2 linked regions of the Runella sp. SP2 genome follow. The protein of the gene in region 2 interacts with the protein of the main gene of each other region in a pairwise test. Links are inferred from orthologs where the notes say so. Each region holds a gene or a part of one and is shown on either strand. Other genes may lie near its edges. The genes, in order: secA and secG.

Region 1 (4,241 bases), 660 kb from region 2 along the record:
TTCTTTTCCCTTTCGATGTTGGTGATTGAAAAACGAGACGATATTAAAATGCTGTTTGCCATGGGTGCAAATGCTTCAACCGTCAAACGCATTTTTTTGTTTGAAGGTAGTCTAATTGCATTCACAGGGGCACTCTTTGGATTATTTTTGGGAATCATTGCCTGTTTATTACAAAGGCAATATGGTTTGTTCTCCATGGGTATGGTGAGTTCGGTGGTGGACGCTTATCCCGTAAAAATGGAGTGGACAGACTTCGTCATTACGGCTGTCACCGTCATTTCCATCACGATTTTGGTGTCGTTTATTCCCGCCCAACGTGCAAGCCGACTTTAATTTTAAGCTGACATTTTGACCGAAACAAGCAATCAAACCCTTAAAATGTCATTAAACTGCTGACAAAAAGCTAATTTTGTAGAAAATTCCCGAAGCGGGTGCGATATTTGTGATAAAGAAAAATACATAAACCGTTGGCCTTTGTTGGTTGACTCATACAGTAACAATGATTAAATTCCTCACAAAAAGTTTTTCTGGGCTGTTTGGGACCAAATCGGAACGTGATTTGAAAGAACTTGCCCCCTACGTGGATAAAGTAAATGCCGAATTTGCTAAACTACGTACACTCAGCCATGACCAGCTTCGAAACGCAACGCAAGAACTCAAGACCTTTATTGCGAATGAACTCAAGGCCATCGACGACCAAATAGACGCGCTGCGCCAGCAAGTGGCTACCAATGCTGATATGGACGTTGATGCCAAAGAGAACATTTTCAAAAAAATTGACAGCCTTGGGCTAGAACGCGACAAAGAGTTGGAAAAAGTCTTGATGCAGATTTTGCCCACCGCCTTTGCCATTGTCAAAGAAACGGCGCGTCGTTTTACCGAAAATGAAAGTCTTGAGGTCACTGCCAGTCTTTTAGACCACGAACTCGCAATTAGGAAAAATCATATTACCATCGACGGCGATAAGGCTATTTGGAGAACGACTTGGGATGTGGCAGGCCACCCTATCAAGTGGAACATGGTTCACTATGATGTGCAAATCATCGGGGGAACGGTATTGCACCAAGGGAAAATTTCCGAAATGGCTACGGGAGAAGGTAAAACCCTCGTGGCTACGCTACCTGCTTTCTTGAATGCCATTGCAGGTCAAGGCGTGCACGTCGTGACGGTCAACGACTACCTTGCCCGCCGCGATAGTGAGTGGAATGCTCCTCTATTTGAATTTCATGGTTTGCGGGTTGATTGTATCGACCGCCACCAACCCAATACCTACGCGCGCCGCCAAGCCTATTTGGCTGACATCACTTACGGAACCAACAACGAATTTGGTTTTGATTACCTTCGCGACAACATGGCGCACTCGCCCGAAGAGCTTGTGCAACGCAAACACCACTTTGCAATGGTCGATGAGGTTGACTCCGTTTTGATTGACGACGCCCGTACGCCTCTGATTATCAGCGGCCCTGTACCGCGCGGCGACGAACAAGATTTTGCCGAGCTTAAACCCCGCGTATCGCGCATTGTAGAAGCCCAAAAACGCCTCGTGACGGATTTGCTCAACGAAGCCAAAAAGAAAATTGCGGCTGGCGACAAAAAAGAAGGAGGTTTGGCCCTCTTCCGTGCACACCGTGGTTTCCCCAAATACAAACCGCTTATTAAGTTCTTGAGTGAAACGGGTATCAAAACCCTCATGCAGGAAACGGAGAAAATCTATTTGGCAGAAAACCAAAAGTTGATGCCAGAAGCCGATGCTCCACTCTATTTTACCATTGAAGAAAAAAACAATAGCATCGAGCTTACTGAAAAGGGGCTTGACTATATGACAGGCTCAGCCGAAGACCCTAACTTCTTCGTATTGCCTGACTTGTCGATTGATTTGAATGCGATTGACAAAGACGCTGAGCTTACCGATCAGCAAAAACTTATTCGTAAAGAAGAAGTGTTGCGCGATTATTCGGTCAAAACGCAACGTATTCACACAATCCAACAGTTGTTGAAAGCCTATTCGTTGTTTGAACGCGACGTTGACTATGTGTTGATGGACGGAAAGGTAAAAATCGTTGACGAACAAACGGGCCGTATCATGGAAGGGCGCCGTTGGTCAGACGGATTGCACCAAGCTGTGGAAGCCAAAGAAAACGTAAAAGTAGAAGACGCTACGCAGACGTACGCTACGGTAACGCTCCAAAACTACTTCCGTATGTATCACAAGCTTTGTGGTATGACAGGTACTGCCCAAACCGAAGCAGGTGAATTCTGGACAATTTATAAGTTGGACGTTGTTAGTATTCCTACCAACATTCCGATTGCGCGTAAGGACGAAGAAGATAAAGTATATCGTTCGGTACGGGAGAAATACAACGCCGTGGTGGACGAAATCGTTGAGTTGGTAGGCAAAGGACGCCCAGTGTTGGTGGGTACAACTTCGGTTGAAAACTCAGAATTATTGAGCCGTATGCTTACCCTCCGTAAGATTCCACACCAAGTCTTGAACGCCAAACAACACCAACGCGAAGCCGAAATTGTATCGGAAGCAGGGAAACCTGGAACGGTTACGATTGCAACCAACATGGCAGGTCGTGGTACCGACATCAAGCTTACACCTGAGTCAAAAGCAGCGGGAGGTTTGGCCATCATTGGTACCGAACGCCACGAAAGCCGCCGCGTTGACCGTCAGTTGCGTGGTCGTGCAGGTCGCCAAGGAGACCCAGGAACGTCACAGTTCTTTGTGTCATTGGAAGATGGGCTAATGCGTATGTTTGGTTCTGACCGCATCGCGGGTGTAATGGACCGCATGGGCTTGGAAGAAGGTGAAGTGATTCAGCACTCGATGGTGTCAAAGTCGATTGAAAGAGCGCAGAAAAAAGTGGAAGAAAACAACTTCGGTACACGTAAGCGCCTCCTTGAATACGATGACGTCATGAACATGCAGCGTGAAAGCATCTACAAACGCCGTCGGAATGCCCTTTTTGGGGATCGTCTCGCGATTGACATTGCTGACACCATGTACGATGTTTGTAACGAAATCATCAACAATACCGAAGGTAGCTTCGACGAACTCGAATTGGCCGTCATTACCAATTTTGGCATTGAACCACCATTTACGCGCGATGACTACAACAAGCTAAAACCTGAACAACGAGTTCAACGCTTGTACGAAGCGGCTGAAGGCCACTATGCAACCAAAAATAAGTTTATAGCGGAACAAGTATTGCCGATACTGAAACAAATCCACGAAGAACGCGGTGGCACCATCCAAGAAATCGTGATTCCTTTCACTGATGGTATCAAAGGCACGCAAATTGGCGTCAATCTCGTGAAAGCCATTGAATCAAACGGTCGTGAGATTGTGCGTGAAATGGAGAAATTTGTAGTTCTTTCGCTCATTGACCAAGAATGGAAAGAGCACCTTCGCGACATGGACGACCTCAAACAGTCGGTACAAAACGCGGCTTACGAGCAAAAAGACCCATTGTTGATTTATAAGTTTGAGTCGATTGAGTTGTTCAAGAAACTAATGAGTAAGGTTAACTTCGAAACGATTAGTTTCTTGGTAAAATCGTTCATTCCTCAAGAAGAACCACCGCAACAACAACCGCAACGCCAAGTTCGTCAGCCTGAACCAGAACTTCATACCAACCGCGAAGATGAAGATTTTGCAGAAGTAGGTGGCCCAGATGCCTACGCGGCTCGTCAAACCGAAAAAACGATGCCTGTACGTGCCATCAAAATCGCCGACCGTAACCAAAAAGTAACGGTTCAGTACCGCGATGGCCGTGTGGTAAAAGATGTGAAATACAAGAAAGTAGAACACGAAGTAGAACGCGGCGATTGTGTCGTTATCGCTTAAGTTCTGCTGTACTGAATAAAGAAAAAAGCCCCGACCGCATGGTCGGGGCTTTCTCGTTTAAGTCATCGGGTTGGTAATCGGGTTGCTCACAACCCGCCACACACCATAATCGGGTTGTGAGCAACCCTTCACACAAAAGCGTCGGGATGTGAGCATCCCTCTTCACGCTTAGCGTGAGCCAAAGATGGCGCTACCTACGCGGACGAGCGTACTTCCTTCTTCCACCGCAATGGGGTAATCTCCGCTCATGCCCATCGAAATTTCTTTAAGGTCAACATTTGCAGGAAAATCAGCCGCGCGTGCATTTAGCTTGTCAAAAAGCTGTTTTAAGCCTCTAAATTCCAAACGCACTTGGTCTTCGTCATCGGTGTTTGATGCCATTCCCATCAGC
Region 2 (3,172 bases):
CGTCCAACAACCAATAGTTGTCGCTGGTAGAAATCAATAGCCTGTCGGTATCAAGCTGTGCGGCATTTAGTATATTAAGCTTAGGAATTTTGCAGTAGGTACGTTTGCTTTTAGTATCTAGAAAATAAAGACCTTTGTTCGTACCAACCCAAAGCTTCCCTTTTGCGCCTGGCAGGATTTTTCGTATTCTAACGTTTGGCAAATACGTACGTATAGAATCCGTCAATATATTGAGTTGGGCAATGCCATTCCGTGTCCCTACCCAAAGGTGCTCGTCGCCATTGTGGAATAACTGCCGAATACTATTGCTTGGAAGCCCCCCCGCTGCTTTGCCAATCTGCGCCCGATAGGGTTTGAACTGATACCCGTCGTACCGTAGCAACCCATCGTCGGTACCTACCCAAAGAAAACCCCGACTATCTTGACTGATGCTCCAAACTGTGTTTTGGGAAAGGCCGTTTCGGTTGTCAAAATTTTCTACCCAAGCATTTTGAAACACCTGCGCAAACAGCGATGGAATACCCCACCCTAGCAAGTACAACAAAAGCCCGCCTTTAAGCCGCATGTTTTTCCAATCAATGTTTTGAACAATCCCCAAAATAGCAAATTACCAAAAATACATCCAAGTCCACCACCTTTTTACAGATGCCGCCAGTTATTCATCGGTAGTTTTTCGGGGATTTTGTCCAATTTATTTTTGAATCATCAAAATAACAAAACCCCTTGAAGTTATGAACGCGCTCACTCACCCGCTTTTGCCCCAGCTTGTAAAAGTCCCTCAGCGGAAAGTTTCCATTCCCAAACTCACATTACCCTACATGAATCGCTTTGTCAGTATCCCAATCAATCAAATACTTTATATCCAAAGTGATGTCAACTACAGTAATATCTATCTAAAAGACGGGCAGCGTTTTCTGGTGGCAAAAACTTTAAAAGAATACAACCAAGAACTAAAAACCTATCCTTTCGCCCGCATTCATAAATCGTTTTTAGTCAATCTTGATTCGATTACTTCCTGTGATTTTCCTGAATACGAAGTGCATCTTCAAAATGGGGTGTGCCTACCTATTGCGCGCCGTAAACGCAAGGTATTTCAGCAAGTCTATCACTTTTTTCAACTCGCCCACCGAATAACCAGCTAAACTCATGGAAATGGCATTGTATATTGCAGGCATCGCCTTCGCTTTTATGGTCGTATTTTCCATTCTGTGGTCGGTAATTGTCTATGGTTTTTCACACGTCAGTGGTTGGCAAAACCTAGCTAAAAAATTCGCTACCCAACCCTTAAAAGAGGGTTTTTATGCCAACGTGACGGGGCGGGTTGGTCTCTCCAATTATAACGGCTTGCTTCGGCTCGCCTTTACCCAAGAAGGGATGTATCTGCACATTATGCCATTTTTCCAGTTCGGGCATCCGCCACTTCTTTTTCCTTGGACAAAAATTCGTCATTGGGAAAGTAAGCGTTTTTTCCTACAAACCTTTATTTGCTGTACCATCGACGGCATTCAGATTTGTCTCCCCCAAAAATACCTCGGTACACTCCAAAGCTACACCAGCGCTTATTCTTAAATCCATAAAAAAAGCCACGAAGAATTGATTTCTTCGTGGCTTTTAGGCTTCCAATTGGAAGCAGCAACACTGACTTATTTCTGCGCTGGTTGTTGTGCAGGAGCTGGTGTAGTTGCTGGTGCAGGTGTTGTAGGCGCTGGAGCCGCAGGCAACGAACGTTGGTTCGCTTTCTCTACGTTTACGCTATTGATTCCACCTGCTGCTTGAGGCTCACCGATGAACAAATGCGAAACCAACGCCAAAATCGCCATCACACCTGCTAATCCCCAAGTGATTTGTTCCAAAAGGTCAGTAGTACGTTTTACACCAAACATTTGGCTCGCACCGCTTCCTCCAAATTCTCCTGCTAAACCGCCTCCTTTAGAGTTTTGAACCAGTACGATTAAAACCAACAATACAGCGATAATAGCAATTACAACGATAAATACGGTAAACATTTTTTTGTTTTCAGTTATGAGTTTTCTAGTTCAAGATTAACCTTTCACTTGCTACTCCGTGGTTAAGTCTTTTATCTTTTCGGCAAAGTACGCCTTTTTTTCTGGTTTTTTCAACATCAGTTGCTCGTATATTTCAATGGCCCGTTCAATTTTTCCTTGACGCACCATGATTCTCGCCATCCCTTCACTTACCACCTCTCCTCTGACGGTAGAATTTCGTTTTTTGGCGAGGTCTTCTGGTTCAACATTAACTACGTCGTTCAGGTTAGCGCGGATGGGTCCAATTCGAGCTTCATTTTCGATGAAGCTATCAATGATGTCCATCTGAATTTGGCGTTCTAGTTCTCGGTGCAACTTTACATTTTCTTCGGCTGTTGAACTCTCAATCTGTTCTAAATCATTCTGCAATACGTTCTCGCGCAATGTCGTGTCGTCAATAGGTGGCAATTCTGGCATTAATGTTTTCTGCTGTGATGATTCTAATGGTTCGTCAAAAAGACTAATTTTTGGTAATTCAGGCAAGTTCCATCGGGGTTTTGCCAATGACTCTACGTCCTTCTTTTGATAATCAGCTGGCCACAATACATTTTCAAATTTTTTACTCTTGAGATTGGGCGACCATTGAAATTCGTTTTGGATTAGTTTTCGCAAGGTATTTCGACTAATTGAATACGCTGCGGCTTTTTGAATGGGAACTTCGGCCACGTCTGGCTGATGAAGGGCAGTCGCTTTAGCAACCAATACCCGTAGTGTTTGACAATATGGGTACAAATCGGATGCTTCTTGGAGGTAGGGAATGTCCGCCTCCGTAATATCGTCTGGATGCGACGTCCAGTACGAAAATGATTCTTTTACGTAACGATTACTCATATATGGGGTCGTTTTATACAAAACCTACCAATCTCCTGCCGACTTATTAAAAATATCTTGGACAATTTGATCCAAAATTTGGGGTACAAGTCGGCTCTCTACTTGGCTTAGTGTCTGACTTTGAGGAAAATCTTTGAAGAATGAAAAACTTTGATCGAAGTTCTTTTCTTCGTCTTTGTTGTTGGTAAACTTTACTTGAATCGTTATTGTAAGTCGGTTGAGTGCTGCTTGGTCATTGGCCGTAGGTGCCGCAGGAGTAACTTCATAGGCAGTAATAGAACCCTCCAACTGCAAAT

The links.
Region 1: the proteins of secG (region 2) and secA interact in binary tests that used the Escherichia coli proteins (3 or more experiments, as listed by UniProt). The link is inferred for Runella sp. SP2 from one-to-one orthologs.

The regions. Positions count from the first base shown.
Region 1 is NZ_CP031030.1:2,793,261-2,797,501, forward strand. Bases 135-4,050 are described here. They hold secA (preprotein translocase subunit SecA), read left to right. Parts: upstream 135-499; coding sequence 500-3,850; downstream 3,851-4,050. Other genes in these bases: DTQ70_RS11705 (ABC transporter permease), read left to right, coding at 135-333; DTQ70_RS11715 (YggS family pyridoxal phosphate-dependent enzyme), read right to left, coding at 4,019-4,050. Outside these bases: more of DTQ70_RS11705, read left to right, coding at 1-134; more of DTQ70_RS11715, read right to left, coding at 4,051-4,241. UniProt on the Escherichia coli protein: Required for protein export, interacts with the SecYEG preprotein conducting channel.
Region 2 is NZ_CP031030.1:2,132,076-2,135,247, reverse strand. What follows is about bases 326-3,172. They hold secG (preprotein translocase subunit SecG), read right to left. Parts: upstream 2,007-3,172; coding sequence 1,644-2,006; downstream 326-1,643. Other genes in these bases: DTQ70_RS08935 (LptE family protein), read right to left, coding at 2,901-3,172; DTQ70_RS08940 (hypothetical protein), read right to left, coding at 2,058-2,876; DTQ70_RS08950 (hypothetical protein), read left to right, coding at 1,147-1,569; DTQ70_RS08955 (LytTR family DNA-binding domain-containing protein), read left to right, coding at 732-1,142; DTQ70_RS08960 (two-component regulator propeller domain-containing protein), read right to left, coding at 326-565. In the rest of the region: more of DTQ70_RS08960, read right to left, coding at 1-325. UniProt on the Escherichia coli protein: Subunit of the protein translocation channel SecYEG. Overexpression of some hybrid proteins has been thought to jam the protein secretion apparatus resulting in cell death; while this may be true it also results in FtsH-mediated degradation of SecY.